4 regions of the Lentzea sp. NPDC051208 genome follow, and region 2 is predicted to be linked to each of the others. Evidence: riboswitches for the same ligand, from Rfam matches in the RefSeq annotation. Region 2 holds a riboswitch; each other region holds the start of a gene.
What was found. Region 2 has a riboswitch for cobalamin ahead of AB0M48_RS33915 (CbtB-domain containing protein). Riboswitches for the same ligand answer to the same signal wherever they lie in the genome.
Positions count from the first base shown of each region.

Region 1 (7,644 bases), on a different contig from region 2:
CGATCGTGTAGCCCATGATCACACCGGCGGCCTTGGCCTTCGGCACGTCGCGGCACGGCTGGCCGATGATGACGGCCAGCTCGCCCTCGAAGTCGACGCGCTCGGACACGGCCGGCAACTTGATCTCGACGTTCGGGCCGACCACCGAGGTGTTGGGCTTGAAGAACAGCAACGGCTCCGCGGGAACCTCGTTGCCGAGCTCCTTCGCGTGGTCGGCGTAGTTCCGGCCCACACCAATGATCTTGGTGGGCAGGATGGGGGCGAGCAGCCTCACGTCCGCCAGCGGCCACTTCCGGCCGGTGAACGTGGGCGTGCCGAAGGGGTGTTCGGCGATTTCCGCGGCCTCGTCGCCTTGGACGGCGACGAAGGCCACGCCTGCGGGATGAGCAATTCGGGCGATGCGCACGGAGCCAGTTTACGAGGTCAGCCACTTCGCATGGATTTGTGCACCAGCGCGTCGCAGAGCGCCAGCCAACTCGCCTCCACGATGTTCCCGTGCACTCCGACCGTCGTCCACTCGCGCTCGCCGTCCGTGGACTCCACCAGCACGCGCGTCACGGCGTCCGTGCCGGGGTGCTCGGTGAGGATGCGCACCTTGTAGTCGGCCAGTTCCACTGCGTCCAACCAGGACAGGTGCGGCAACAACGCCTTGCGCAGCGCCGCGTCCAGGGCGTGCACGGGCCCGATGCCCTCGGCGGTGGCGATGACCCGCTCCCCCGCCACGTGCACCTTGACCGTGGCCTCGGACACGATCTCGCCGTCCGACCGGTGGTCGAGCACGACCCGGTAGGACTCCAGCGTGAACGGAGGAGTGTCCAGTTCGGACAGCTCGGCGCGCAGCAGGAGCTCCATCGAGGCGTCGGCGGCCTCGAACGACCAGCCCTTCGCCTCCAGTTCCTTGACGCGTTTCAACGCGCTGCCGACCTCGGTCCCCCGGCCGGCCAGGTCGAGCCCGAACTCACGTCCCTTGAGTTCGATGCTCGCCCGACCGGCCATCTCGGTGACCAGCACCCGCATGTCGTTGCCGACGGTGTCCGGATCGATGTGGTTGTACAGCTCCGGATCCACCTTGATCGCGCTCGCGTGCAGACCCGCCTTGTGAGCGAATGCTGACGACCCGACATAGGCCTGGTGGGTGTCGGGTGCGATGTTCGCGATCTCGGCCAACGCATGGGAGACACGGGTGAGCTCGGCCAGTGCCCCGATCGGGAGCACCTCCATGCCGAGCTTGGTCACGAGGTTTCCCACGACGGCGAACAGGTCCGCGTTTCCTGCTCGCTCGCCATAACCATTGGCGGTGCACTGAACGTGCGTCGCGCCCGCCTGAACGGCCGCGAGGGTGTTCGCCACCGCGCAGGACGTGTCGTCCTGGCAGTGGATTCCCACTCGGAAACCGGTCTTCTCGACGACCTCCGCGACCGTCTCCGCGAGCCCCAGCGGCAACTGCCCGCCGTTCGTGTCGCACAGCACGACGACGTCCGCACCACCCTCCACAGCGGACTCCAGCACGCGCAGACTCGTGTCCGGCGAGAAGGCGTACCCGTCGAAGAAGTGCTCGGCGTCGAGAAAAACGCGCCTTCCGTGGTCCTTCAGGAACCGGACGGTGTCGCGCACCATCTTCAGGTTCTCTCCGGAGTCCGTGCGCAGCGCCCGTTCGATGTGCCGGAGGTCCGACTTGGCCACCAGCGTCACCACCGGCGCCTGCGAGTCGAGGAGTGCCTTGACCTGCGGGTCTTCCTCCACCTTGACCCCGGCCTTGCGCGTCGCCCCGAACGCGACCAGCTTGGCGTGCTTCAACTCCAGATCACCGGCCGCCGCCCGGGCGAAGAACTCCGTGTCCTTGGGCATGGCGCCGGGCCAGCCGCCCTCGATGAACCCGACGCCGAGCCCGTCCAGCAGCCGCGCGACCGCGAGCTTGTCCGTGACGGAGTACGAAATGCCCTCACGTTGTGCGCCATCGCGCAGCGTCGTGTCGTAGACGTGGAATGCGTCGGTCGGGCCGGCCATCGGGGTCATCTCCTCTTCCGGGCAAACAAAAAGACCCCCCGCGGGATGCGAGAGGTCTGCGCGTCGGGTGCCAGGGGCGGCAACTACCCGACGCGCTCGTCGATAATGATGGCGGTGTGCTGAGCCATGTCCCGGATGCTGCCACAGCTCGGCACGGCGTACCAAGCGGCGGGAGGAAATCTCCCACTATCTGGTCACGGGTTCACGCCTGTGACGCCACCTCGGTGAGGCGGTGGCCCGCACGGCAGGTGGCCGGCCCCTCTGGAACGCGACCACCCGCCCAGCGACTCAGACTCCGGCCAGGAACTTCGCGAACGCCTCGATCGAAGCCGCGTTGCGCGGCGACTCGACCAACGCCGCGTACGGCAAAGAGAAGAACCGCTTCCCCTTGACCGCGGGCGAGTGGGACAAAGGCGCGTACCCCTCCAGGAAGGCCTGCTTCTGCTCCGGAGTGTTCGCCTGTCCGTCCGCGTAGTCCACGATGAGCACGACCTCGGGATCACGCTGCACCACGGTCTCCCAGTTGACCGTGGTCCAGCTGTCGTTCAGATCGCCGAAGATGTTGTCGCCACCGGCCTTCGAGATGATGTCCTGCGGCGCCGCGTTTCTGCCGGACGTGAACGGCTGGTCCTGCCCGCTGTCGTAGAGGAACACCTTCGGCCTCGGCTTCCCGGCCATCAACCGCTCGGCACCAGCGATCTGCTCCTGGTAGGTCTTCACGAGCTCCTCGGCCTCGGCCTCGACGCGGAAGATCTTCCCGAGGTTGCGCAGGTCCGTGTACAGCGCGTCCAACGCGGGCATGATCCCCCGCTGCTGCCCGACGCCGTTGCGGCAGGCCTCGGTGAGCTGGTAGGTCCCGATCCCCAGCGCCTTCAACGCGTCCGGGGTGAAGCCGGTGCTCTCGCTGAACCCGTAGTTCCAGCCGGCGAAGACCAGGTCCGCGTTCGCGCCCTGCACGACCTCCTTGGAGACCTTGTCGGACAGGTGCTTCACGCTCTCGAAGTCGGCCTTCCAAGGGGAGGTGCGGACGTCGACGGTGTCGGTGCCGGACACGACGTAGCCCGCCATGCGGTCCTTCAGCCCCAGCGCGAACATCAGCTCGGTGATGCCGGTGTCGTTCGTGACGACTCTGGACGGGACCTTGTCGAACGTGACCTGCTGCCCGCAGTTCGTGATCGTCACCGGGTCGGACGCGGAGGTGTCCTGGGCGACCGTGGCACCGCAGCCGGAGACCAGCAGCAGCACGGCGCAGACGACGGTTCTCAAGGGGTGACCTCCTGGTCGAACAGGAGCTGTGGAACTCCCGTTGTGGGGTGGGCGACCACGTGTGCGGTGACGTGGAAGACCTTGGCGATCAGTTCGGGCACCAGCACTTCGGCCGGTGTGCCGGACGCGACCACCCGGCCCTCGTCGAGGACGTACAGGCGGTCGCAGTAGGACGCGGCGAGGTTCAGGTCGTGCAGGACCGCGAGCACGGTGACGCCCAGCCCGCGTGCGAGACCCAGAACGTCGAGCTGGTGGCGGATGTCGAGGTGGTTCGTCGGCTCGTCCAGCACGAGGACGCGCGGTTCCTGGGCGAGCGCGCGGGCGATGAGCACGCGCTGGCGTTCGCCGCCGGAGAGGCTGAGGAAGCTCCGTGAGGCGAGATGCGAGACGTTCACCGTTGCCAGCGCTTCGGACACGACCCGTGCGTCGCGGGCGGGATCGCGGTCGTGCGGCAGGCGGCCCATCTCCACGACCTCGGCGACCGTGAAGTCGAACTCGACCTGCGACTCCTGCGTGAGCGCGGCGAGGTCACGGGCGACGCCGTGTCGCTTGTGGACGTTCTCTCCGTCGAGCAGGACGGTGCCCGCGTCCGGCTTCAACGACCGGTACACGCAGCGCAACGTCGTGGACTTGCCGCTGCCGTTGGGGCCGACGATGCCGACGACCTCGCCGGAGGCGTGCAGCGTGATGCCGGAGACGATGTCCCGGACGGTGACGCCGGTGAGCTCGACCCGCATCAGCGGCCTCCGAAGACGTAGGACCTGCGGCGCATTAAAAAGATGAAGCACGGCACACCGAGTGCGGCCGTGATGACGCCGAGCGGCAGTTCCTCGGGCGCCGCGAGCATCCGCGCGGCCACGTCGACCCAGACCAGGAACGAGGCTCCGGCCAACGGTGCGAGAGCGAGCACCTTGCGGTGATCGGCGCCCACGACCATGCGCGTCAGGTGCGGCAGCATCAGCCCTACGAACCCGACGGCCCCGCTGACCGCCACCAGCACGCCGGTCATGGCCGCGGTGACGATGAACAGGTGCGTGCGGAACCGGTTCACCGCCACGCCGAGCGTGGTCGCGGTCTCATCGCCCATCGCCATCGCGTTGAGCTGGCGCGCCTTGGTCGACAGGTAGACGATGCCGGCCGCGGTCACCACGGCGGCGACGGGCAGCGACTGCCAGTTCGCGCCGCCGAGGCTGCCGAGCAACCAGAACATCGCGGCCCGCGCCGCCTCACCGCGCGGTGCCTGGAACACCAGCAGCATCGCCACGGCGGAGAACCCGTACGCCAGCGCCGTTCCGGTCAGCACCAGCCGCAACGGTGTGAGCCCTCGGCTCGTGCGTGCGGTGATGTAGACCAGTGCGGTGGCGCCGAGACCGGTCAGGAACGCCCCCACCGACAGCGCGTAGACGCCGAGACCGGACAGGACGCCGAGCGTCGCCACGGCCGTCGCGCCCACGCTCGCGCCCGACGAGATGCCGAGCACGTACGGGTCGGCGAGCGCGTTGCGGACCATCGCCTGGATCGCCACGCCGACCGTGCTCAGACCCGCGCCCACGACCGCGGCCAGCAGGACGCGGGGAAGCCGGATGTTCCAGACGATGTGGTACTGCCCGGCGAGGTCGGCGGGGATCGTGCCGCCGGTCAGCGCCGCCCACAGCAGTTCGAGCGTGAGGCCGAACGGAACGGAGACGGGGCCGAGCGCGACACCAGCGACGAGGCTGACGGCGAGCACGCCGACGAGCACGCTGATCTTGGAGATCACTTGGTCCTTCCCGCAGTCCACGGCGGAATCGGAGACACAGGCCGGCCGTGTGCGGGTGTTCGGGCTCGTCCTCACGAGGAGGCCTACCGTTGCGGGTCAGCGCCGGACTTCGACCGGTCTTCCCCCACGCACGACTGAGCCGACCCTACCTGCGAAAACAGAAAGTTCGGAAATTCTTCGGGTGTGATGTCGATCCAGTGCGGGGCCCGTTCGACCTCGGGATGTCAGAACGCGGAACACGAGCAGGGAGACACACCGTGAAGTACATGCTGATCATGCGTGCCACCGACGAGGCCTACGCGAACATGGGCGACTTCGACTTCGACAAGATGCTGGAGACGGTCGGCGCGTTCAACGAGGAACTGATCCGCGCCGGTGTCCTGCTGGCCGCGGAAGGCCTCTCCGAGGCGTCCGAGGGCGTCGTCGTCGACTACTCCGCCGAACCGCCGGTCGTCACGGACGGCCCGTACGGCGAGACCAAGGAGCTGTTCAACGGCTTCTACCTGCTCAACGTCTCCTCGAAGGAAGAGGCTGTCGAGTGGGCCAAGCGCATGCCGATGACGGGCGCCGGGTTCAAGACCGAGATCCGCCGGGTGCCGTCCATCGACGAGTTCCCGCAGGACAACGAGTGGATCCAGAAGGAACGCGCGTGGCGTGAGGCCAACGGCCAGCTCTGACCAGCGCACGGAAACGCCGAAGCCCCGGCCGGAACATCCCGGCCGGGGCTTCAAAACGTCTGGCAGAACTCAGCCCGTGCGCACGTTCGACGACACGAGAGCCGCGAGCCTGTCACCGATCGCGTAGGTCTGACCCGGCGACTGGTGATCACGCGTGGCCAGATCGAACGCCACGGAGGCCTCGATCCGGCGTGCCGACTCGTGCTCGCCGAGGTGGTCGAGCAGCAGCGCGACCGACAGCACGGCGGCCGTCGGGTCGGCGATGCCCTGGCCCGCGATGTCCGGTGCCGAACCGTGCACCGGCTCGAACATCGACGGGTTGCGACGGGTCACGTCCATGTTTCCCGACGCGGCCAGGCCGATGCCACCCGTGACGGCGGCGGCGAGGTCGGTCAGGATGTCGCCGAACAGGTTGTCGGTGACGATCACGTCGTAACGGCCCGGGTCGGTGACCATGTGAATGGTCGCCGCGTCCACGTGCTGGTAGGCCACGGTGACGTCCGGGTGCTGCAACGAGACCTCCTCCACGACGCGCGACCACAACGAGCCGGCGTGCGTGAGGACGTTCGTCTTGTGCACCAAGGTCAGGTGCCGGCGCTGCCGGTTCGAGGCACGCGCGAAAGCGTCCCTGACCACGCGCTCGACGCCGAACGAGGTGTTCAGCGAGACCTCGGTGGCGATCTCGTGCGGCGTGTCCTTGCGGAGCAGGCCGCCGTTGCCCGCGTACGGGCCCTCGGTGCCCTCGCGCACCACCACCATGTCGATCTCCGGCGGGTCCGCGAGCGGGCTGCGGACACCGGGGTAGAGACGAGCCGGGCGGAGGTTCACGTGGTGGTCGAGTTCGAAGCGCAGCCTCAGAAGCAGGCCCCGCTCCAGAATTCCGCTCGGCACCGACGGGTCGCCCACCGCGCCGAGCAGGATCGCGTCGTGCTGGCGAAGCTCCCCCAGCACCGACTCGGGCAACAACTCTCCCGTGGCGTGCCAGCGCGCCGCGCCGAGGTCGTAGCGAGTGATCTCGGCCGCCGGAACGACCTCACCGAGGACCTTCAGGGCCTCAGCGATGACCTCGGGCCCGATCCCGTCTCCTGGGATCACTGCGAGCCGCATCCACACACCTCCCAGGTGTCAGTCCCCAATTGGTGGGACTACTTTCCTTCGCGAAAGGCTACCGGCATCGCGGGTGCCCGCCGCATGCCGGACACCCCATCGGGGTGTTATCTCCCGTACTGCGGGACACCCACACGGCCCATATCCCACTTTCGAGTGTCACTCGACCGCAGTACTGCTGTCCCGTCAAGGGGTGACGCCCCCATCGCACCCCGCGTTCACCCAACGCACGCGGGGCCCTTTCGTACCGACATGCAGTACGAAAGGGCCCCGCGTGCGGTTGGACGAGTGGCGTCAGTAGGCGCCTCGGCCGGTGGAGCGCACCAGGACGACCGACGCGCGGTCGCCGTTGGCGTTGTGGTGGTTGAGCACCAGCAGACCGTCGGACTTGTCGGCCTTCAGCGAGGCCTCGTCCTTGTTGACGACGAGCGCGGTGCCCGGCTTCGCGAGGTACGAGAGCGCCGCGTCGCCGCCGCCCTGCGCCCACAGGCCCGGCTTGAGCGGGTCGAAGGACAGGTTGCGGTCGATCACGTCGATCAGCTTGTTCGCGTTGCCCGGCGCCGGGTAGTAGCCGCCGGTGCCCACGACGTACGAGATGCGGGCCGTGTCCTTCGACGCGTCGATGCCCAGTGCGCTCAGCAGCACCGGCAGGACGACGACGTTGGTGTCCTGGACGTTCGCGTCGACGTCGCCGAACAGGCCGTTCACGCCCTGGATGTCGACGGTCTCGCCCGTCTTCAGGTCCACGGTGGACGCGACCAGCAGGTCGGTGTCGGTCAGGCGGGTGGCGAACACCTCGAAGTCCGCCGTGCCGTCACCGTTGGTGTC
Region 1 covers NZ_JBFBAW010000016.1:152,631-160,274, forward strand. Annotated here, with positions in the region: gene AB0M48_RS33585 (fumarylacetoacetate hydrolase family protein) at 1-406, opposite strand, end outside; gene cimA (citramalate synthase) at 424-2,007, opposite strand; gene AB0M48_RS33595 (ABC transporter substrate-binding protein) at 2,296-3,273, opposite strand; gene AB0M48_RS33600 (ABC transporter ATP-binding protein) at 3,270-4,010, opposite strand; gene AB0M48_RS33605 (iron ABC transporter permease) at 4,010-5,032, opposite strand; cobalamin riboswitch at 5,065-5,208, opposite strand; gene AB0M48_RS33610 (YciI family protein) at 5,290-5,709, shown strand; gene AB0M48_RS33615 (3-isopropylmalate dehydrogenase) at 5,779-6,816, opposite strand; gene AB0M48_RS33620 (S8 family serine peptidase) at 7,111-7,644, opposite strand, start outside.
Region 1: linked by a shared signal. The riboswitch ahead of AB0M48_RS33605 (iron ABC transporter permease) and the one ahead of AB0M48_RS33915 (CbtB-domain containing protein) in region 2 are both predicted to bind cobalamin.

Region 2 (7,644 bases):
CGGATCGTCGACGGCGAGCGCAACGGCCTGGAGGCCGACCTGGACGCCGCGCTGGACGAGCGGCCCGCGCTGCAGATCATCAACGACACGTTGCTCGCCGGCATGAAGACCGTGGGCGAGCTGTTCGGCTCCGGCCAGATGCAGCTGCCGTTCGTGCTGCAGTCCGCCGAGGTCATGAAGACCGCCGTCGCCCACCTCGAACCGCACATGGAACGGTCCGACGACGGCGGCAAGGGCCGGATCGTGCTCGCCACCGTGAAGGGCGACGTCCACGACATCGGCAAGAACCTCGTCGACATCATCCTGTCCAACAACGGCTACGAGGTCGTGAACATCGGCATCAAGCAACCGATCAACACGATCCTGGAGGCCGCGGAGGAGCACCGCGCGGACGCGATCGGCATGTCCGGCCTGCTGGTCAAGTCGACCGTGATCATGAAGGAGAACCTCGAGGAGATGAACTCCCGGGGTGTCGCCGCGCGGTGGCCGGTGCTGCTGGGCGGCGCTGCCCTGACGCGGGCGTACGTCGAGAACGACCTGACGGAGATGTACCTCGGCGAAGTCCGCTACGCCCGGGACGCCTTCGAGGGCCTGCGGCTGATGGACGCGATCATGGCGGCCAAGCGCGGCGAGACCCCGATGGTGGATTCCGAGAGCCAGGCGAAGGTGCTGGAGCGCAAGTCCCGCCGCGAACGGTCGCTGCGCATCGCGGCGGCCCGCAAAGCGGCTGCGGGGGAAGAAGAAGTCGTGACCGGCCGCTCCGACGTGGCCGCCGACAACCCGATCCCGGCTCCGCCGTTCTGGGGCAGCCGGGTCGTGAAGGGCATCCCGGTCGCGGAGTACTCGGCGTTGCTGGACGAGCGTGCGACCTTCATGGGCCAGTGGGGCCTGAAGGGCGCGCGCGGCGGCGGCCCGACCTACGAGGAGCTGGTCGAGACCGAGGGCCGCCCACGCCTGCGGTACTGGATGGAACGCCTTGCCACGGAAGGTGTTCTTGCCCACGCCGCCGTCGTCTACGGCTACTTCCCGTGCGTCTCCGACGGCGAGGACCTGGTGATCCTGGAGGAGCCGTCGGCGGACGCCGCCGAGCGCTTCCGGTTCACCTTTCCGCGCCAGAAAAGGGATCGACGCCTTTGCCTGTCCGACTTCTGGCGTGCGCGGGAGTCGGGCGAGGTCGACGTGATCGCGTTCCACCTCGTGACGATGGGGCAGCCGATCGCCGACTACGCGAACGAACTGTTCGCCAAGAACGCGTATCGTGAGTACCTGGAAGTCCACGGACTGGGGGTCCAGCTCACCGAGGCGCTGGCCGAGTACTGGCACAAGCGGGTCCGCGAGGAACTCGTGTGGCCGACGGGCGGCACTGTCGCCGCCGAGGACCCGGCCGACGTCGAGGAGTACTTCAAACTCGGCTACCGGGGTGCGCGTTACTCGTTCGGCTACGGCGCCTGCCCCGACATGGAAGACCGCCGGCGCGTCGTCGAGCTCCTGGAGCCGTCGCGCATCGGGGTCTCGCTGTCCGAGGAACTCCAGCTACACCCGGAACAGTCCACCGACGCCTTCGTGGCGCACCATCCGGAGGCGAAGTACTTCAATGTCTGACCTGCATGCTGTCCTGTGGGACATGGACGGGACGCTGCTGGACTCCGAGAAGCTGTGGGACATCCCGCTCTACGAGTACGCGGAGAAGCTCGGCGGTGTCCTGTCGCTGGAGACCCGCGAACGCATGGTCGGCAGCAACGTGGCCACCACGATGCGCCTGCTGTTCGCCGACGTCGGCATCGAGCCCACCGAGGCGGACATGGCCGACGGCGCCGCGTGGATCTCGCGCCGCACCGAGGAGGTGTTCCGCGCCGGGCTGCCGTGGCGTCCGGGCGCCCAGGAAGCCCTGCGGGCCGTGCGCGCGTCGGGTGTGCCGATGGCGCTGGTGACGTCGACCGAGCGCTCGCTGACCGAGGTCGCGCTGGACACGATCGGGCGGGACCTGTTCGACGTGACCGTGTGCGGTGACGAGGTGGACGGGCTCAACAAGCCGCTGCCCGAGCCGTACCTCAAGGCGGCCAGGCTGCTGGGCGTGGACCCGGCGCGTTGCGTCGCGATCGAGGACTCGCCCACCGGGGTGGCCGCGGCCGTCGCCGCCGGGTGCACCGTGCTGGTCGTGCCCTGCGACGTCGAGGTCGAGGCGGGGGAGCGGCGGATCTTCCGCGACTCGCTCGTGGGCGTGGACGCCGACGTGCTGAAGGCCCTTCAGTAGGTGGTGGGGGTGGCCGCGAGGCCACCCCCACCATTACGCGACTGCGGCCTTCTCGGCGGTCTTGGCCCTGCGGGTGGCCGGGTCGATGAGCAGGCCGAACACCACGCCGATGCCGACGTAGAGCGTGGCGAGCTGGGCGAGCGAGCTGAGGCGGAACTGCCACAGGACGTTCACCGGCATGTCCGCGGGGATCGTGTCCGGCGGCGCGGGGAACGCCAGCAGCACCACCGCGGTGGCCGCGGCCACCGCGAGGAGCACGGCCGTCGTCCGCACCGGCTGCGACTGCGCGCGCAGCCGCTCGGCGAGCCAGCTCGCGGCCCACACGATCACCAGACCGGCCACCACCACACCGAGGTAGAGCGCGGTCCGGTAGTTCACCGTCGTCGGGTCGCCCACGGCGGGCGGGTTGGCGGGGTACTTGAGCCACGGCAGCAGCGCCACGGCACCGAACACCGCGGCACCGAACGCGAAGCTGCGGCTGAACGGCGTGCTGCCGGTGAACCAGCGCTTCGACAGCGCGTAGGCCGTGGCGAACACCAGGCCCACCGCGATGCCGACGATCACCACGCCGAGCATGCCGCCCACGACCTGGGCGCCACGGCTGACCAGTTCGTCCCCGCCACCGTGCGAGTGGCCGGCTTCCTCACCGGCGGGTGCCCGTGCCTCCTCGACCGCGAGCGCGGCACGAATCGGGATCTCGGTCACCAGGAGCTGCACCAGCGCGGACGCGACACCGGCGATACCGCCGGCCGCGACTCCGCGCAGTGCCAGAGACCTGTACGTCGTCATGTGCCTGATCCGGGGATCGGATCAGTGGCACGGAACGCCGAGCGCGTGGCGCCCGTCGTGGAAGAACTCGTGCAGCATCTCGGAACCCGCGCCGAGCGCGAGGCCGTTCTCCTGCAGGACCAGGTAGGTGACGATCAGGCCGAGCAGTGACACGGCGAAGGCCCATTTGGGCACGCGGACGGCGGACAGGCTTGCTGCGGGGCTCGTCATGACGGGCTCCTCCATACCTCGTGGAAGGTCAACTCTCCTTGCGGCGCCGCAGCCGGTCTCCTGACTCCCGGATCAACGCTGCCCCCGCGTCTTCCCAGTCCCGGCGGGGACCAGTGACGTGCTCGGCGGGGATCGCTTCCCGGTCACAGTGGCGAGGACCGCGCCGGATTCTCACCGGCTTCCCGTCACTGCGGCGCGTGCACCGTAAGTTGATCGGCCTGGTAAGCACAACCGGCCATAAGAGTTGTTGCGTTCCTCACTTCACGAGTGGACAGTCACCACACTTCCCACCTGCGGCGACGCGATAGTAGAGACAACAGCTCCTGCGCCGGAAAGTGACTTCGCCGGGAAAAGTGATGAATTCTCCCGCCTGTTCGAACGGGGGCGCGCTCATGAGCCGTTCGCCTCGTTCTTCCGCTTCCTCGGCGGTGAGCATCCGTGCGCGAACAACCATTTTGAGCGCGCCCGCGATGTTCGACATGGCGTTGCCCCACAGCAGTCCGCGCGCCACCGGGGTGACCCGCTGAATCGCTTCCACCACTGGTTCGAGCGCTTCCGCGGCCTGCGGGCCCAGTCGCGGCTGGTCGATGCGGACGCTCAGGCCGTTCGCCGGGTGGTGCTGCCACCACAGGTTCTCCGGGCGCACGTCGATCGGGATGTTCGCGGCCGTGAGCGGACTGAGCAGCCGTGCCGTGTAGCTGAGGAAGAACAGGCTGGCCGCCACGCGTGGTTCCTCCGCTTTGTACCGGTTCGCGATGGCGTCGATCGTGGTTTTGAGCGCCGGGCCCTCCAGCAGTGCCGTTCCCGGCAGCCAGGAATCGTCGGGACGGCCCACGTCGAGGGCGAAGAAGGGGTTGATTCCGCGCACCCGGCGCAGCGCTTCGAGGACCTCGGCGAACTCAGACACGAAGTTCACGCTACTGGGTGTCCATGCAGGACAGATCACGTCCACGGCCTGGGACAGATGCGACCGCGGTGTGGACGGGGGTGGCCGGGATGGGAGGATGTGGAGCCGTGAAGACCTTCGATTCCCTGTTCGCTGAGCTGACCGAACGAGCCGCCACCAAGCCGGAGGGATCCGGCACCGTCGCCGCGCTCGAGGCCGGGGTCCATGCGCAGGGGAAGAAGGTCCTGGAGGAGGCGGGCGAGGTCTGGATCGCCGCCGAGTACGAGTCCGACGAGAAGCTCTCCGAAGAGATCTCGCAGCTGCTCTACCGCCTCCAGGTGCTCATGCTCGGCCGTGGCCTCACCCTCGAAGACGTCTACAAGTACCTCTGACGGAAGACTTTCACATGCTGCGCGTTGCAGTCCCGAACAAGGGCGCGCTCGCTGAACGCGCCTCCGCCATGCTCACCGAGGCCGGGTACCGGCAGCGGCACGAGCCGCGCGATCTGACCGTGCTCGACAACAACAACGAGGTCGAGTTCTTCTTCCTGCGTCCCAAGGACATCGCGATCTACGTGGCGTCCGGCGACCTGGACCTCGGCATCACCGGCCGTGACCTGGCCGCCGACTCGGGCGCCGACGACAACGGCTCGTCCGTCGAGGAGCTGCTCGCGCTGGGCTTCGGCTCGTCGACCTTCCGCTACGCCGGGCCTCGCGGCACGGACTGGAAGGTCTCCGACCTCGAGGGCAAGCGCCTCGCCACGGCGTACCCGAAGCTCGTGGGCCGCGACCTCAAGGCCCGCGGCATCACCGCCAAGGTGATCCGCCTCGACGGCGCCGTGGAGATCTCGATCCAGCTGGGCGTGGCCGACCTGATCGCCGACGTGGTGGGCTCCGGCCGCACCCTGCGCCAGCACGACCTGGTGGCGTTCGGCGAGCCGATCTGCGAGTCCGAGGCGGTCCTCATCCACCGCAACGGCTCGGAGCTCACGGCCGCCAAGAAGCAGCTGACGGCCCGTCTGCAGGGCGTCGTGTTCGCGCAGCAGTACCTGATGCTCGACTATGACTGCCCGCGTTCGCTCCTCGACGCCGCGATCGCGCTGACCCCGGGCCTGGAGTCACCGACCGTCGCGCCGCTGGCCAACCCGGACTGGGCGGCCGTGCGGGCGATGGTGTCGCGCAAGGAGGCGAACAAGGTGATGGACGAGCTGGCCGCGATCGGCGCCAAGGCCGTGCTGGCCTCGGACATCAGGTTCTGCCGGCTGTGATCACCGAGCACGCCCTGCTGGACGTGCTGCCGGGTAGTGCCGAGGAGTTCGAGTGGGCGTTCGGCGAGGCGCGGGAGCTGATCTCCGCCTCGCCGGGCTTCCGCGGCCTGGAACTGCTGCGCTGCCTGGAGACGCCGTCGCGCTACCTGCTGCTCGTGCGCTGGGACACGGTCGAATCGCACACCGTGGGCTTCCGGCAGGGACCTTCGTACGAGCGGTGGTCAGCCTTGCTGCACCGCTTCTACTTGCCGTTCCCGGTCGTGTCGCACTTCGAGAGCGCGTTGAGCACCTCTTCGTCCGTGGTCTGATCGAAGCTCTCGTACCAGCGGCTCACGGCCTGGAAGCGCTTCGGCGTGAGGACGGCGATCACTCTCGTCCTGAAGGTGCCGAGGGATTCTCTCGCGGCCACCGGGACGGCCAGGGTGACGCTCCGCGGTTCGCGCTGGGCGATCCAGTGGAGCGCTGCTCTGGCGGTGACGCCGGTGGCCAGGCCGTCGTCCACGAGGATCACGTCGCGGTTTCTTATGGTGAGTGGCTTGTCGCCGCGGTAGAGGGCCGTGCGCCGTTTCGCTTCGGCTCGTTCTACGTCGCAGGTGCGGCCCAGTTGCTCTTCGGTGAGGTTCAGGGCTCTGAGCACCCTCGGGTCGTAGATGGGTTCGCTGTCCGCGGTGACGGCGCCTACGCCGTACTCGGGGTGGCCGGGGGCACCGATCTTGCGCGCCACGACCACGTCCAGTTCGGCGTTGAGGTGTTGTGCGATCTCTTTCGCCACTGGGACGCCGCCTCTCGGCAGGCCTAGGACCAGCGGGTCGTGCCACGGGAGGTCCGCGAGTCGCGCGGCGAGGGCGCGGCCCGCTTCCTGCCGGTTCGCGAACCTCTTCACAGTCCCGCTGACGCTACGCCCTTTCCTGCTCAGTCGAACAGGCCGATGACATCGGTGGTCATCGAGATGAACCCCGAGCTGGTGGCGATGATGGTGAGCCAGAACAGGACGTTGGCGTGCTGGGGCTCGGGGGTCGGGCGTTCGGCTCTTGATGCCGTGGTGGTGTTGACTCTGGCGCGTTCATGGCGGCCGAAGTGCGCCCGGAACTTGATCCAGGTGTGGCGGCTGCAGCCGAACAGCACGCCGTTCGAGATGTTGCGGCACGGCAGGCCCTGCCTGGTGAGCACTCCGCACGCAACCGGGTAGAGCACGGCGATGATCCAGCAGGCCGTCGCGACGGTGAACGAACCCGTCCACACGGCTCGCAGGTGGTTCCCGTGGTGGAGCGCGACGACGCAGCCGATCACCAGCGCCGCGACGAGCAGGAAGTAGTAGGTCTTTCGCTGTCTGCGGGTCTTCTTCGCCATCGTGTCCCCTCCCCGCTTCCACCGTGGCTGTCCGCACGGGTGCGGCGGTAGCGCCCAGGAGGGGGACCGGGATCGCGAGGCGTCGCGGTCAGTGGGATGGCTGTTGAGGTTGAGACTCGGGTGTGTCCTGTGAGGTAGCGGCGTTCAGTCTTCGGTGAAGCGGAGCGCGCGCCCTCGTCAGCGTTCGCGCACGAACAGCGCTTGCGCCGTCGTGCCCACCGGCCCGGCCACGTCGTGCACCACGCTGGTCGCGAGCCCGACGCCGTCCGGCCCGATGGTCGTCCGCGCGTCCATGCCGACCCACTCGCCGGCGGGACGGCGGTGCAGGTGCACGGTCAGGTCCGTGTTGATGGCGTACCACTTGCGAATGTCCACACGGGACGAGACGCCGCTCGCCGAGTCGACCACGGAGAACAGCAGTTCCTCCGGTGACGGCTCGGAACCCTCGACCACGGCGACGCGCGGGCGGGCCCACACTTGTGCGTCGCCCGGCGTGAAGATGCCGCCCGACACGGAAAGCCACTCGACGGCGGCCAGGTAGCCGCCGCCCCAGTGCTCGGGGATCTCCATCGGTACGGCGGACTCCGGCGGTGACAGTGCGGGAACCTCGCCGCCTGCCACGGAAGCCGTGTCCGAGGTGACGATGCGCCACGCCCGCGCCGTGAGCACGGTGCGGCCCTCGTGGGACAGCGCCGCCGCCAGCAGCTCGACCGAGCGGCCGGGGCGTTCGACCGAGGTGGACACCGTCAGGTCGGCCACCGGGACGGGGCCGAGCACCTCGAACGTGACGCGTGCCAAAGCCGACGACGGGTTGCCCAGCTTCAGCAGCGACCGCACCAGCAACGCCGAGGGCGGGCCCAGGTGCTGGCTGTCCGGGCCCCACGGGCC
Region 2 covers NZ_JBFBAW010000017.1:13,857-21,500, reverse strand. Annotated here, with positions in the region: gene metH (methionine synthase) at 1-1,602, shown strand, start outside; gene AB0M48_RS33925 (HAD family phosphatase) at 1,595-2,254, shown strand; gene AB0M48_RS33920 (CbtA family protein) at 2,288-3,043, opposite strand; gene AB0M48_RS33915 (CbtB-domain containing protein) at 3,065-3,253, opposite strand; cobalamin riboswitch at 3,286-3,475, opposite strand; gene AB0M48_RS33910 ((2Fe-2S)-binding protein) at 3,510-4,160, opposite strand; gene AB0M48_RS33905 (phosphoribosyl-ATP diphosphatase) at 4,268-4,531, shown strand; gene hisG (ATP phosphoribosyltransferase) at 4,546-5,406, shown strand; gene AB0M48_RS33895 (antibiotic biosynthesis monooxygenase) at 5,403-5,714, shown strand; gene AB0M48_RS33890 (phosphoribosyltransferase family protein) at 5,648-6,289, opposite strand; gene AB0M48_RS33885 (hypothetical protein) at 6,319-6,756, opposite strand; gene AB0M48_RS33880 (thioesterase family protein) at 6,934-7,644, opposite strand, start outside.

Region 3 (7,644 bases), on a different contig from region 2:
GTGGTGCTGTCGGGTGTGCGCGTGCCTGCCGGTGCGGAACTCGTGTTGTTGTTGAGCGGCAGGGAAACCGACCCTCGGCATCTCGCGTTCGGCTACGGCCGCCACTTCTGCCTCGGGGCGGGGTTGGCCCGGCTGGAGGCCGCCGTGACGTTGCGGACCGTCGCCGAGCACGAGCCGTCGCTGCACCTGGTGGGTCCGGAGCCGGAGTGGCTGAACCTGCTGTCGTTCCGCGCGCCGAAGTCGGTCACGGTCGCGCGATGAGCTTGCCCGTCGTGGTGCGGGCTTCGAGTGCGCGGTGGGCCTCGGCGATCTCGTCGAACCGGTAGACGTCGCCGAGCACCTCTTCGGGCGTGGTGCCGAGGGGAAGGCCCAGCGAGGCGTCGTTGCCGCTGGTCGTAGCCGTGGAGCGGACGACGGTGCGCAGCTGCGAGGACGACTTCCGGATCACCGTCGAGCGGCTCGCGAAGCTGGTCGGCTCGACCTTCAGGGCGCACACCGTGCTGGCCGTGCTGCGCGGTGAGCACATCGAGTTCCTGCTGGCCCAGGGCATGACGGACGGCGAGATCCGGGCAGGCGTCATTTCACTCGCCGACACGCTCGCGGCTGAGGTTTGATGCCCGGGTGATGAACCGTCAGCTCTCCGGAACCCGCAAGAAGACGCTCCTGGAGAGGCTCGGCCCGGTACCGGACGTCGACCCCGACCGCTACGGCGACGGCGGCCCGGTGGGCGCGCTGGAGACGCGGGTCGCGGAGCTCCTGGGCACCGAGGCCGCGTTGTTCGTGCCGACCGGGACCATGGCGCAGCAGATCGCCCTCAAGTGCTGGGCGGACCGCACGCACAACCCGATCGTCGCGATGCATCCGCGGGCCCACCAGCTCGACCACGAGAACGACGCGCTCACCGTGCTGTCCGGCCTGGGCCCGATCAAGGTGCCGAACTCGCAGGTCGCGACCTGCCCGGAGCCGTACGGCACGCTGCTGCTGGAGGTGCCGGACCGCGAGGCCGGGTTCGTCCTGCCGTCCTGGGACGAGCTGACCTCGCTCGTCGACGCCGCCCGTGAGCGGGACGCGGTCGTGCACCTCGACGGCGCGCGGCTGTGGGAGAGCACCTTGGGCCTGGGCAAGCCGCTGCCGGAGATCGCGGACCTGTTCGACTCGGTCTACGTGTCGTTCTACAAGTCCCTCGAAGGCATCTCCGGCGCGGCGCTCGCCGGCACCCAGGACTTCGTCGACCAGGCACGGGTGTGGCGGCACCGGTACGGCGGCATGCTGTTCCAGCAGTGGCCGGCGGCGCTGTCCGCGTTGCACGGCCTGGACACCGTGCTGCCGAGGCTCGGCGCGTACGTCGAGCACGCCAAGGTCGTGGCCGCGGCCATGGATCTGCCCGAGCCGCACACCCACCAGTTCGCGCTGCACCTGCCCGGCGACCCGCGGCGGCTGACCGAGGTGAGCGGCGAGTTCCTCGGCGGCTTCTGGCGGGACGGGACGCTCGCGAAGACGGAGATCACCGTCGCCGAGCCCGCGCTGGAGTGGACGGCGGACGAGGTGCGACAGGCCTGGGGAGAGTTCCTGAGCTTGATCTAGGGCGACGTCGCTCACCTGGCTGTTGGACCTGGGGGTGCGAAATGCGACGATGCCGGGGCTGTGAGGGGAGTGCGAGGAAGCCGGTGCGAATCCGGCGCCGTCCCGCGACTGTGACCGGTAGAGAGAGAACCGGGAGTCAGGAACTCGTTCCCCTCTTGATCACCGACCGCGGGCGTGGACACCCGAGGAAGGACTTCGCCGAGCATGTTCCCGTTTTCGGCTGTCGTCGGACATGACGACCTCCGCCTGGCCCTGCTGCTGAACGCCGTGCACCCCGGCATCGGCGGCGTACTCGTCCGAGGCGAGAAGGGGACCGCGAAGTCGACCATCGTGCGTGCCCTCGCCGCACTGCTGCCCGACCTCGACGCGTCCCGGGGCTGCCGCTTCGGCTGCGCGCCCGGCACCACCGACTGCCCCGACGCGCCGCACGAGGGCGTCGAACGGCGGCCGGCCCGGCTCGTGGAACTGCCCGTCGGCGCCACCGAGGACCGGCTGGTCGGGTCGCTCGACCTGGAGAAGGCGCTGACCGAGGGCGTGCGGGCGTTCCAGCCCGGCCTGCTGGCCGCGGCACACCGGGGCGTCCTCTACGTCGACGAGGTCAACCTGCTGCACGACCACCTGGTCGACCTGCTGCTGGACGCCGCCGCGATGGGCCGCGCGCACGTCGAGCGCGAGGGCGTCTCGGTCTCGCACCCGTCCCAGTTCCTGCTGGTCGGCACCATGAACCCCGAAGAGGGTGAGCTGCGGCCACAGCTGCTCGACCGGTTCGGGCTGACCGTGGCGGTGAAGGCCGCCCGGGACGTCGCCGTGCGCACCGAGGTCATCCGGCGGCGGCTCGCCTACGAGGCCGACCCCGTCGCGTTCGCGGCGAAGTGGGCCGGGCAGGACGCCGAGCTCAAGCAGCAGATCACCGACGCGCGCGACAACCTGAAGCGGGTGTCCCTCCCGGACAGCGAGCTGCGCCGGATCGCCGCCGTCTGCGCCGCCTTCGAGGTCGACGGCATGCGCGCGGACCTCGTCGTGGCCCGTGCCGCCACCGCCCACGCGGCGTGGCGGGGCGTGACCGAGGTCGAGGAGACGGACGTCGAGACCGCGGTCCGGCTCGCGTTGCCGCACCGGCGCCGCCGCGACCCGTTCGACGAGCCCGGCATCGAGGAGCAGCAGCTCGAAGACGCGATGCGCCAGGCGGCCGAGCACGCGGAGGAGCCGCCGGAGGGCCCGGACGACGACGGCCCCGGCGGCGGTGAGCTGCCCGAGCCGCAGGAAGGCCCCAAGGGCAACGGGAACGCGCCTCAGGACCGTCCGGCACCGGAGCCCGCGCCCGCGTTCAAGGCGCGGCTGCTGGAGGTCCCCGGAGTCGGCGAAGGCGCGCCCGGCAAGCGTTCCCGCGCCCGTGCCCGCACCGGCCGGATCGTCCGCTCGTCCAAAGTGGACGGCAGTGGCCTGCACCTGGTCGACACGCTCACGAACGCGGCACCCCACCAGGCGGCGCGGGGCCGCAGCGGTCCCGGACTGCTGCTCACCGCCGCCGACCTGCGCAAGGCGGTCCGGGAGGGCAAGGAGTCGAACCTCGTCCTGTTCGTCGTCGACGCCTCGGGCTCGATGGCGGCGCAGAAGCGGATGTCGGCCGTCAGCGGCGCGGTGATCTCGCTGCTGCGCGACGCCTACCAGCGCCGGGACAAGGTCGGCGTGGTGACGTTCCGCGGCAACCAGGCCGAGCTCGCGCTGCCCCCGACGACCTCGGTGGACGCGGCTGCCACCAGGCTCAAGAAGATGCGCACCGGAGGCCGGACTCCGCTCGCGGACGGCCTGCTCAAGGCCCACCGCGTCCTGGAGATCGAACGGATGCGCGATCCTCAGAAGCGCCCGCTCGTGGTGCTGCTGACGGACGGCCGCGCGACGTCGTCCGGCCTGGGGGGCGACCCCACCAAGGACGCGTTGAAGGCCGCCGGACTGCTCGAGAAGACCGCTGTGGTCGTCGTGGACTGCGAACAGGGCCACGTCCGCCTCGGTCTCGCCCAGAAGATCGCCGACGCGCTTCAAGGCACTTGCGTGAAGCTCGACCAGCTCAGCGCCGACCACCTCGCCGGCGTCGTCCGGGCCGCATAAGGAGAACCCAGTGCCTCAAGGACAACCCACCGAGGTGCCGAAGGACGGCCTGACCACGCGCCAGCGCCGGAACAGGCCGTTGCTGATGCTGCACACCGGTGAGATGAAGGGGAAGTCGACGTCGGCCTTCGGCATGGCGTTGCGCGGCTGGAACCAGGGCTGGGACATCGGCGTGTTCCAGTTCGTGAAGTCCGCCAAGTGGAAGGTGGGCGAGGAGTCCGCGTTCAAGGCGCTCGGCCGGCTGCACGACGAGACCGGCGAGGGCGGCGCCGTCGAGTGGCACAAGATGGGCGAGGGCTGGTCCTGGACCCGCAAGCAGGGCACCGAGGACGACCACGCCACGGCCGCGCTCGAAGGCTGGCACGAGATCCAGCGCAGGATCAACGCCGAACGCCACGGCTTCTACGTGCTCGACGAGTTCACGTACCCGCTGCACTGGGGCTGGATCGACGTCGACGAGGTCGTGGAGACGCTGACGAACCGGCCCGGCCACCAGCACGTCGTGATCACCGGCCGGTACGCGCCGCAGAAGTTGATCGACGCCGCCGACCTCGTGGTCGAGATGACCAAGGTCAAGCACCCGATGGACGCCGGGCAGAAGGGCCAGCGGGGGATCGAGTGGTGACCAGGCTGGTCGTCGCGGCCCCGGCCTCGGGCAGCGGCAAGACCACCGTCGCGACGGGCCTGATGGCCGCGTTGCGCACGGCCGGGTCGCGGGTCGCGCCGTTCAAGGTGGGGCCCGACTACATCGACCCCGGCTACCACTCGCTGGCGACCGGGAGACCGGGCCGCAACCTCGACCCCGTCATGGTCGGCGAGCACCGGATCCCCGGTCTGTTCGCGCACGGCTCCAAGGGCTGTGACATCGCCGTGGTCGAGGGCGTGATGGGGCTGTTCGACGGCCGCATCGACACCGCGGGCATCGGCTCCACCGCGCACGTCGCCAAGCTGATCAACGCACCGGTGCTGTTCGTCGTGGACGCCCGCGGGCAGAGCCGGTCGCTCGCCGCGCTGCTGCACGGGTTCCGCGGCTACGACCCGACGGTCCGGCTCGGCGGCGTGATCCTCAACCAGGTCGGGTCGGAACGGCACGAGCAGGTGCTGCGGTCCGCGTGCGACGAGGTCGGCCTCGACGTGCTCGGCGTGCTGCCGCGCGATCCGCAGTTCTCCTTGCCCTCACGGCATCTGGGGCTCGTCACGGCGGCGGAGCACGGCCCGGAGGCCGTGGCGGCGGTGGACGCGATCGCCGCCGCGGTGGCCAAGCACGTCGATCTCGACGCGGTGCGCAGGCTGGCCTCGTCGGTGCCCACGATGGCGGTCTCCGCGTGGGAACCGCAGGTGGAGCGCGTCGAGGACGAACCGGTGATCGCGGTCGCCGGGGGAGCGGCCTTCACCTTCGGCTACGCCGAGCACGTGGAGGTGCTGAAGGCGGCGGGCGCGGCCGTGGCCGTGCTCGACCCGCTGCACGACGAGGACCTTCCGGAGGGCACGGCGGGCCTTGTGCTCCCCGGCGGATTCCCCGAGCAGCACGCGGAAGCGCTGTCGGCCAACGTGAAGTTGCGGGACGCGGTGGCGCGGTTCGCTCGATCGGGTGCGCCGGTCCACGCCGAGTGCGGAGGGTTGCTCTACCTCGCGAAGTCACTCGACGGGCACCCGATGTGCGGCGTGCTCGACGCCGAAGGGTTCATGACCCCGAAGCTCACGCTGGGTTATCGCGACGCGGTGGCGTCCACGGGTTCGCCGCTGCACCCGGCGGGCAGCCGCGTGACCGGGCACGAGTTCCACCGGACCCAGCTGTCCACACCGCACTCGATCCCGCCCGCGTGGCAGTGGCGCGGCGTCGACTCGCGGCCGGTCGCCGAAGGATTCGTGGCGGGTGGCGTGCACGCGTCGTACCTCCACACGCACCCGGCCGGTGATCCGGAGGCCGTAGCCCGTTTCGTGCGGGCCTGCCACCCGTTCGTGGCCGGAGTGGCAGACGGTACGGTCATCGCTTAAGTCTCTCCCCAAACCCCCTGTGGAGCTGTCGTGACGACGACCGGTCGGGTCTCCTTCGTCGGCGCCGGTCCCGGTGCCGCCGACCTCATCACTCTCCGAGGCGCGCGCCGCATCGCGGAAGCCGACGTGGTCGTCTGGGCCCCCAGCGCGGTGGACGCCGAGTGCGTCCGCGAGCACGCCCGCGCCGACGCCGAGCTGGTCGACTTCTCGCGCGTCACGCCCGAGGAGATCACCGACGTGTACCGCCGCGCCGCCGCCGCGCGCCAGGTCGTCGTGCGCCTGCACCCCGGTGACGCCGCGACCGGTGGTGGCGTTCAGGAGCAGCACGACCTGTGCGTGCGTCTCGGCCTCGAGGTCGAGGTGGTGCCGGGCGTGTCCGTCGTCGCCGCCGCGGCCGCCAAGATCGGTCGTGAGCTCACGCAGACCGAGGCGTCCTCCACGGTGCTGATCTCGCCGGAGAGCAGCGAGCTCGTGAGCGAGTTCGCCGCGCTGCAGACCACGATGGCCGCCACGGTCTCGGGCGCGCGCACCGGCCAGTTCGTGGAGAAGCTGCTGCAGGGCGGGTACTCCGAGGCCACGCCGGTCGTCGTCGCGTACAAGGTGAGCCAGGCCGACGAGGTCGTCGTGCACACCACGATCGGCGAGCTGGAGTCGGTCGTGAAGAAGCACAAGCTGTACCGCCCGACGTTGTTCCTCGTCGGTGCCGCGGTGAAGGCGCCCACGCGCCGTGTCTCGGCGACGGCCACCACCTCGGCGGACGAACCGCTGCGCGCTGCCCGCCCGACGCGCTGGTCGCGCCGTGCGGCCTCCCGCATCGCGACGCGCACGGACGAGCCGATCCCAGCTCCCGCCCCCGCCGTTCCCACCGCCCCCGCGGCCGAGCCGAACCCGGCGTGGACGGCGGTGGAGGAAATACAGCAGTCCGTGCGCAAGCCCGCCGAGGAGCCCGCGCCGAAGCCGAAGCTGACGGTGGTCGCGGCCGGGAAGCCGAAGCCGCCGACGGTCAACGCCTCGACGTCCACGCCGAGGAAGAAGCCGGCGCGCAAGCCCAAGCGGTCTGCTGACTGATGTCGCTGGAGAAGCTGCGGGAGGCAGCGGGTCGTCCCGTCGAGATCGTCGACGCCGAGGACGGCCTGCGTCCCGCGCTGAACGTGTGCCGCGCCCACTCCGCCGTGATCGTCAGGCTCGCCGACGGCATCGGCCCCGCCGAGATCGGCGCGGGCCTCGCGGGCTGGCGCCGCACGCTGACGGTGCAGGACGCCGGCGAGCTGATCGCCGTCGACCCGCGCGACGCGGTGACGCGCCGCTGGACCGCTCCGGACGCCGTGTTGTGCCTGGCGGACAACGAGTTCCTCCGCTCGAACGACGGCTGGGCACTCCCGGACGACGCCTTCGCCAGCCGTGCCCACGTGCTCGGCGCCGAGGTGCGCGCGTTCGTGCTGGCCCGCCTCGCCCCGCGCCCCGGCGTGCTGGTGTGGGACGTGCTCGCGGGTTCCGGCGCGGTCGGCGTGGAGTGCGCCCGGCTCGGTGCCGCGGTGATCGCGGTCGAGCCGGACCCCGTGCAGTGCGTGCGGATCATCGCGAACGCCTCCGCGCACGGCGTCGACATCCGCGTCGAGGAGGCCGAACTGGACGCGCCTTCGTTGCCGCGCCCGGATTCGGTGTTCGTCGGCCGGGGCGAGCTGAGCGCGGTCAAGGCCTCGGCGGCGGTGTCGGCCCGTCGAGTCGTGGTCGTGACGGAGAGCGTCGACGAGATCGTGCCCGCGCGGGACGCGTTGCAGGCCGCCGGATACGAGGTGGAGGGCGTGCACTGGACGGCCTCGCGCCTGCTGGACTCGGGATTCGCCCCGGCGGTCCCGGTGACCGTGTTGTGGGGAAGCAAGAAGTGATCGGAGTGTTCGCCGGCCCGGCGCAGCGCGGTGACGCCGCTGACCTCGCCGGGCTGCTCGGTGC
Region 3 covers NZ_JBFBAW010000003.1:315,795-323,438, reverse strand. Annotated here, with positions in the region: gene AB0M48_RS08945 (hypothetical protein) at 1-261, shown strand, start outside; gene AB0M48_RS08940 (hypothetical protein) at 245-448, opposite strand; gene AB0M48_RS08935 (hypothetical protein) at 417-614, shown strand; gene AB0M48_RS08930 (beta-eliminating lyase-related protein) at 625-1,584, shown strand; cobalamin riboswitch at 1,600-1,751, shown strand; gene AB0M48_RS08925 (putative cobaltochelatase) at 1,789-3,693, shown strand; gene cobO (cob(I)yrinic acid a,c-diamide adenosyltransferase) at 3,704-4,318, shown strand; gene AB0M48_RS08915 (cobyrinate a,c-diamide synthase) at 4,315-5,691, shown strand; gene AB0M48_RS08910 (cobalt-precorrin-4/precorrin-4 C(11)-methyltransferase) at 5,722-6,759, shown strand; gene AB0M48_RS08905 (hypothetical protein) at 6,759-7,580, shown strand; gene AB0M48_RS08900 (cobalamin biosynthesis protein) at 7,577-7,644, shown strand, end outside.
Region 3: linked by a shared signal. The riboswitch ahead of AB0M48_RS08925 (putative cobaltochelatase) and the one ahead of AB0M48_RS33915 (CbtB-domain containing protein) in region 2 are both predicted to bind cobalamin.

Region 4 (7,644 bases), on a different contig from region 2:
ACCGGTGCCGCCGAAGAACAGGATGACGCCGGAGCGCTGCCTGATCATGTGCCGGGCCGCCGCCCTCGACGTGAGGAACTTCGACCGGACCGCCGACACGACGGGGCTGAGGTAGTCCTCGACGCTCATCTCGACCATCGGCGTGCCCTGGACGTCGTTGTCGGTGGTGACGTTGACGGAGATGTCGATCCGCTCGAACGCGGCGGCGTGCCGGTCCACCGCCTGCTCGTCGAGCGCGTCGACCACGGCGTACTCGGCGCCGAGCTCGGCGGCCCTGGCCTTGAGCGTCGCCTCCGTGCGGCCGGCCAGGTGCACACTGGCGCCCGCTTCGGTGAACGCGGCGGCGATCGCGCCGCCCACGCTGCCCGCACCGCCGTAGATGACTGCGGTCTTCCCGTTGAGGTTCATCGGCTCGCCGGTCATGGTGCCGAGGCTAGTGTCCGCGCCGGGAGTTCGCGCGGGGTTCCCCGCGTGCGGTTCGTGGCGGCGTGGCCGGAGGTGGCCTGCAACGGACGGACCGGCCTCAGCGGCGAGCTTTCAGCGCGGCCCACCAGCGCCTAGTTCAGCGCGACGCCCGCCTCGGCCGCGACCGCCTCCGCCACCGCCGTCAGCGCCGGCGAGTCGAGCTTCCACTGCTGCCAGTACAGCGGCACGGAGATGGTGCGGCCCGGCACGAGGTCGACGAGGCCGTCCTGGAGTTGTTGCGGCGGCACCATTCCCCAGCCGAGGCCGGCCACGATCGCCCCCACGTACACCTCGGACGACGGCACGTAGTGGCGGTGGTCAGAGGCGCCACGGCCGCGGGTGAGCGTGCGCACGAAACGGTCCTGCAGGTCGTCGTTGCGGTCGAACACGACGACCGGCGCGTCCGGCAGCCACGACTTCGGCGGGCCGTCCTCGTGGCGCTCCACAAAGGACTGGGTGGCCATCGCCGCATAACGGATCTCGCCCAGCTTGGTCACCGAGCAACCCGCCACCGGCTCACGTGAGGACGTCACCGCCGCCATCACCAGCCCCTGCCGCAGCAACGCCGTCGTGTGGTCCTGGTCCTCGCGGTGCAGGTCGAACGAGATCCGCAGGTCGGGCGGCACCCGTTGCAGGGCGGGCAGGAACCACGTGGCGAGCGAGTCGGCGTTCACCGCGATCGGCACCCGCACGACCGCGTCCTCCCCGAGCGCCGCGTCGAGGTCCTGGTCGAGGGCGAGCAGTTGCCGACCGTAGCGGACGATCACCTCGCCCGACGGCGTCAGCCGCACCGGGCGCGCCCGCACCAGCAGCACGCGGCCCGTTCGTTGCTCCAGGGCCTTGATGCGTTGCGAGACAGCGGAAGGCGTGACGTGCAGCGCTGCGGCGGCCGCGTCGAACGTGCCCGCGTCGACGACCGCGAGCAGCGTGCGCACCAGGTCGAGATCCATCACAGCTGCTAATGGTACTTAACAATCTTTAGCTGGTCTCATCAAGACGGCGTGAATACCGTGGAACCTGTGACTGACCTGCTGCTCGGCTTCGGCACCATGATGACCCTGATCGTCGCGATCGGCGCGCAGAACGCTTTCGTGCTGCGCCAAGGACTTCGGCGGCACGCGGTGGCGAAGGTCGTCGCCGTGTGCGCCCTCTCGGACGCGATTCTGGTCGCGGTGGGCGTCGCCGGGTTCGGCGTGATCGTGAAGAAGTTCCCGCAGGCGATCACGGTCGCGGCGGTCGTGGGCGGGATCTTCCTGCTGGGGTACGGGTTTCTGGCGGCATGCAGGGCGTTCAGGCCTTCGGCGCTGAACGCGGGAACCGAGACGAACAGCCGGCCCGTGCTGACGGCGCTCGCGCTGACGTGGCTCAACCCGCACGTCTACCTCGACACGCTGCTGCTGCTCGGCTCGATCGCGGCCGGACGGTGGCTCTTCGGGGTCGGCGCCGTGACGGCGAGCATCACCTGGTTCGTCGCGCTCGGGTTCGGCGCGCGGCTGCTCAGCCCGTTGTTCGCGAAGCCCCGCGCGTGGCGGGTGCTGGACGGCCTGATCGCCGCCGTGATGATCACTCTCGGGGCGACCCTGATCGCCGGGTCGTGATCATCACCAGCACCGCCGCGACGGCCAGGACACCGCTCGTCACGGGCGCCGACGCGCCGGCGAAAAGGGACGCCGAAGCGAGGCCCGCGCTGACCAGAGCACCGATGACGACCCGAGGCCGCAGATCACCCACGTTCCCGACCCTAGCCCACGACACGCGCATGTTGGGTGGTGATCCAGACACCACCCCCACATGTAGTATCTGCCGCGCCAGTGGTTCACCGACCCGACTCAACCGGGCCGGTGAGGCAAGAGGGAACCCGGTGGGAATCCGGGACTGCCCCGCAGCGGTGAGTGGGAACGAAAGCCGTCAACGAAGCACTGGGTCGCGAGACCTGGGAAGCGACGGCCGGTAGGCGCCAGAGGTACGCCCACGAGTCCGAAGACCTGCCATTGGTGTGCGCGCAAGCCTGCGCGCACGACACGGTGCCCCGAGGGAGGGCGACTGTGTGCACCAGTGGTGTCGACCGCTGGCGCGCGCACGCGTTCCCCCGGGCCGATCTCGGAGGAGAGAGCGTGCCCGACCGCCTTTCAGTGGTCATCAACGAAGCTTGCGCCGGCCTGCCCAACGCGTCCGCCGAGGCGGTTCTGGCCGAGACCAAGCGCACCCTCTACGACGGCATCACCGACGCAGAGCTCGCGCTCGCGCCGATCATGGCCGCCCGCACGATGGTCGAGCACGACCCGGACTACTCCTACGTCAGCGCCCGGCTGCTGCTGGACAAGCTCCGCGCCGATGCCTGCGGAATCCCCTTGTCCCACGCCGAGATGACCGAGCGCTACCCGTCGTACTTCGCGGACTTCGTGCGCCACGGCATCGAGCTCGGCCAGCTCGACCCGCGCCTGGCCGACTTCGACCTGGCCAGGCTCGGCGCCGCACTCGACGCCTCCCGCGACCTGAACTTCCAGTTCCTGGGCATGCAGACGCTCTACGACCGCTACTTCCTGCACCACGACGACCGCCGCTACGAGCTGCCGCAGGCGTTCTTCATGCGCGTCTCGATGGGCCTCGCCCTCGAAGAGGACGACAGGAACGCCCGCGCGATCGAGTTCTACGAGCTGCTGTCGAGCTTCGACTTCATGTGCTCGACGCCGACCCTGTTCAACTCGGGCACCACGCGCCCGCAGCTCTCGTCGTGCTTCCTCACCACTGTGGACGACGACCTCGCCGCCATCTTCCACGGCATCAGCAACAACGCGCTGCTGTCCAAGTTCGCCGGCGGTCTCGGCAACGACTGGACCCCGGTGCGCGGCATCGGCGCGCACATCAAGGGCACCAACGGCAAGTCCCAAGGTGTCGTGCCGTTCCTCAAGGTGGCCAACGACACCGCGGTCGCGGTGAATCAGGGCGGGCGCCGCAAGGGCGCTGTCTGCGCCTACCTGGAGACCTGGCACATCGACGTCGAGGAGTTCCTCGACCTGCGCAAGAACACCGGCGACGAGCGCCGCCGCACGCACGACATGAACACCGCGAACTGGGTGCCGGACGAGTTCATCCGCCGCGTGCGCGCGAACGGGCGGTGGACGCTGTTCTCCCCCGACGAGGTGCCGGACCTGCACGACGCGTTCGGCAGCGAGTTCGCCGAGAAGTACCGCGCGTACGAGGAGATGGCCGACAACGGCGAGATCAAGGTCTTCCGCCGTGTGCAGGCCGTCGACCTGTGGCGGCGCATGCTGACCATGCTGTTCGAGACCGGTCACCCGTGGATCACGTTCAAGGACCCGTGCAACCTGCGTTCGCCGCAGCAGCACAGCGGTGTCGTGCACTCGTCCAATCTGTGCACCGAGATCACCCTGAACACCGCGGCAGACGAGGTCGCGGTCTGCAACCTCGGGTCGGTGAACCTCGCCCGGCACGTGACAGAGAACGGCATCGACCACTCTCGGCTCGAAAAGACCGTGCGCACGGCGGTGCGCATGCTCGACAACGTGATCGACGTGAACTACTACACGATCCCGGAAGCCAGGAACTCCAACCTGAAGCACCGGCCGGTCGGCCTGGGGCTGATGGGTTTCCAGGACGCGCTGTTCACGCTCGGCACGCCGATGGCGTCGCAGGAGGCCGTGGAGTTCGCCGACCGCAGCATGGAGGAGATCAGCTACTACGCGATCTCCGCGAGCGCCGGGCTGGCCCAGGAACGTGGCGCCTACGCGTCGTTCGAGGGATCGTTGTGGAGCAAGGGGATCCTGCCGATCGACTCGGTCGAGATCCTGGCCGCCACGCGCGCCGAGGGTGAGCTGGAGCAGAACCGCGAGTCCACGATGGACTGGGAGCCGGTCAGGGCCATGGTGCGCAAGGGCATGCGGAACTCGAACGTCATGGCGATCGCGCCGACCGCGACCATCGCGAACATCACCGGCGTGAACCAGTCGATCGAGCCGCTGTACCGCAACCTGTACGTGAAGTCGAACATGTCCGGCGACTTCACCGTGGTCAACCCCGACCTGGTGCGGGCGCTCAAGCAGCGGGGGCTGTGGGACGAGCGGATGGTCTCGGACCTCAAGCTGCACGACGGCAGCCTCGGCGCGATCGACCGGGTGCCGCCGTACCTGAAGGCCCTGTACGCCACGGCGTTCGAGGTCGACAGCTCGTGGCTGGTCGAGGCCGGCAGCAGGCGCCAGAAGTGGATCGACCAGGCGCAGTCGCTGAACCTGTACCTCTCCCAGCCGAGCGGCCGCAAGCTCGACGAGCTCTACCAGCTGGCGTGGTTGCGCGGCCTCAAGACCACGTACTACCTGCGCACGCAGAGCGCGACGCACGTGGAGAAGTCCACGTTGCAGGGCACCGACGGCAAGCTCAACGCCGTCTCCCCCGTCGCCGTGGACCCGAACTGCTCCATCACCGACCCCGACTGCGAGGCCTGCCAGTGACCGAGAACCTGATCGAGGCGGGCGCCGCGCGCGTCTCCGTCGACGACAAGGCGATGATCAACTGTCGCGCCGACGTCAACCAGCTGCTGCCGCTGAAGTACCACTGGGCGTGGGAGAAGTACCTGGCCGGCTGCAACAACGCGTGGATGCCGACCGAGGTCTCCATGCAGGCCGACATCGGCCTGTGGAAGTCGAAGAACGGCCTCACCGACGACGAACGACTGATGATCAAGCGCAACCTCGGCTTCTTCGCGACCAGCGAGTCGTTGGTGGCCAACAACATCGTGCTCGCGGTATACCGCCACCTCACGAACCCGGAGTGCCGCCAGTACCTGCTGCGGCAGGCCTTCGAGGAGGCCGTGCACACCCACACGTTCCAGTACATCTGCGAGTCGCTCGGCCTCGACGACGGCGAGCTGTTCAACATGTACCGCGAGATCCCGTCCATCACGGACAAGGCCGCGTGGGCGCTGCAGTTCACGCAGCACCTGGAGGACCCGGAGTTCAGGACCGGCACGCCCGAGACGGACCAGGCGTTCCTCAAGGACCTCGTCGCGTTCTACGTGGTCTTCGAGGGCATGTGGTTCTACACCGGCTTCGCGCAGATCCTGTCGCTCGGCCGCCGCAACAAGATGGTCGGCATCGCCGAGCAGTACCAGTACATCCTGCGCGACGAGTCGATCCACCTGAACTTCGGCATCGACGCGATCAACCAGATCAAGATCGAGAACCCGCACCTGTGGAACGACACGTTCCAGAAGGAGGTGCGGACCATGCTCGCGGAGGGGTGCGAGCTGGAGATCGCCTACGGCCGCGACACCATGCCGAACGGCATCCTGGGCCTCAACGCCGAGCTGTGCGAGCAGTACATGCGGTTCATCACGAACCGCCGGTGCGCACAGCTCGGCCTGGAGCCGGTGTGGGAGCCGGTGGAGAACCCGTTCCCGTGGATGTCGGAGATGATGGACCTGAAGAAGGAGAAGAACTTCTTCGAGACCAGGGTCATCGAGTACCAGAACGGCGGATCACTGGAGTGGTGAGCTGAGCCGCACGGCCTTCGGGAGCCCGGCCCGGTCCGCCACCGGCCACGCCAGCGGATCGGGTCCCAGTTCCACCAGCGCGGCGACCTGCAGACGCGACCACGGGGAGATCTCGCGCGTGCCGTCCAGCACGCTCGCGGCGAACTCGCTCCACGGAACCCGCTCGGTCGAGTCGACCTCGTCGGGGTTGGGGACCGGCTCGTCGTCGGAGAGCACGCGGAACACCGGGCACATCTCGTTCTCGACGACGCCGTCCATCTCCGCGCGGTAGCGGAAGGCCGGCAGCAGCAGTTCGGGCTCGGAGACCTTCATGCCGAGCTCGTCCCGCAGGCGCCGGAGCACGGCCTGGGCCATGTCCTCCTCCGGGAGGGGGTGGCCGCAGCAGGTGTTCGTCCACAGGCCGGGGAAGGTCTTCTTGTGCAGCGCGCGGCGGGTGAGCACGGTGTTGCCCGCCGAGTCGAAGACGTAGCTGGAGAACGCGAGGTGCAGCGGGGTGTCCGCGTGGTGCACCACTGCCTTGTCCTCGACGCCGATGGCCGAACCGTCCTCGGCCAGGAGGACCACCTGTTCCACAGTCACGGACACCACGTAATCACACGCGGGCCAAGATCGGGAACTGCGCGGTCGGGTGAGCTTGAGCGGGGAGATAGCCGGACCATAGGTGTCGCAGGTCACTCTGGGGGCATGACTTCCCCGTTCGCACAGGCTCACACCATGTTCCTGGTGCTGGTCAGCCCGACGGGCCAGTACTCGATCTGGCCCGCGGTGCTGCAGGTGCCCGCCGGCTGGCAGGTCGTCCACGGAGTCGCGTCCAGGCAGTCCTGTGCGGACTACGTGGACGCGCTCCGGTTCGACGTGCCGATGGCGGCTTAGCGAAGTTCCACCACCACTGTCACACCACTAGAGCAGAGCGATGTGCCCGTGCGAAGAGGCACCGCCGTGCTCGTTGTTCCCCGCGTACGAGGCCGTGAAGCCTTGCAGCAGCGTGGAGAGACCGACCAGCAGTGACACTTGCGCGTCACAGGTGGCCTTGCCGTACGCGTTGGTCGTCGCGGTGCAGAGCGGGTTGCCCTTCACCGTGCGGAAGACGACCTGCTGGCCGGCGACCGGCACCCCGGTGTGCTTGTCGGTCAGCGTCGCGTCGAGCGAGCGGACCGTGAAGCCGAGGAGCCGCAACTGCAGCTGGGCGGACCCCGCCACGAGCTTCGACATGGCGGGCGGCACGAAGTTGATCGCGATGCCCACCGGGTGCTGGCCCACGGCGATGGTGCCGGTGACCGTGTTCGACGCGGTGTCGATGATCGACACCGAGTCGCTGTTGAAGTTCGTCACGTAGGCGCTCGCACCGTCCGGCGTGAGGGCCACGCTGATCGGGCGGTCACCGACGAAGATCTTCTGCAGTTCGGTCATCGTCGTGAGGTCCACGACCGACACCGAGTCGAACTCGCTGTTCGTCACGTACGCGCGGGTCCCGGTGGGCGTCAACGCGATGCCGTGCGGCGTGAAGCCGACGGCCGCGGTGCCGACGACGGTGCGCGAGGCGACGTCGATGGCGGAGACGCTGTCCGAACCCTTGTTGACCACGTACATCCGCTTGCCGTCCGGCGAGGCCGCGATGGCGGTCGCCGCGTTGCCGACGGCGATCGTGGCGACGACGGTGTTGGACGTCG
Region 4 covers NZ_JBFBAW010000029.1:61,727-69,370, reverse strand. Annotated here, with positions in the region: gene AB0M48_RS41915 (SDR family oxidoreductase) at 1-408, opposite strand, end outside; gene AB0M48_RS41910 (LysR family transcriptional regulator ArgP) at 558-1,415, opposite strand; gene AB0M48_RS41905 (LysE family transporter) at 1,515-2,063, shown strand; cobalamin riboswitch at 2,261-2,473, shown strand; gene AB0M48_RS41900 (ribonucleoside-diphosphate reductase subunit alpha) at 2,580-4,934, shown strand; gene AB0M48_RS41895 (ribonucleotide-diphosphate reductase subunit beta) at 4,988-5,974, shown strand; gene idi (isopentenyl-diphosphate Delta-isomerase) at 5,960-6,547, opposite strand; gene AB0M48_RS41885 (MbtH family protein) at 6,659-6,847, shown strand; gene AB0M48_RS41880 (YncE family protein) at 6,875-7,644, opposite strand, start outside.
Region 4: linked by a shared signal. The riboswitch ahead of AB0M48_RS41900 (ribonucleoside-diphosphate reductase subunit alpha) and the one ahead of AB0M48_RS33915 (CbtB-domain containing protein) in region 2 are both predicted to bind cobalamin.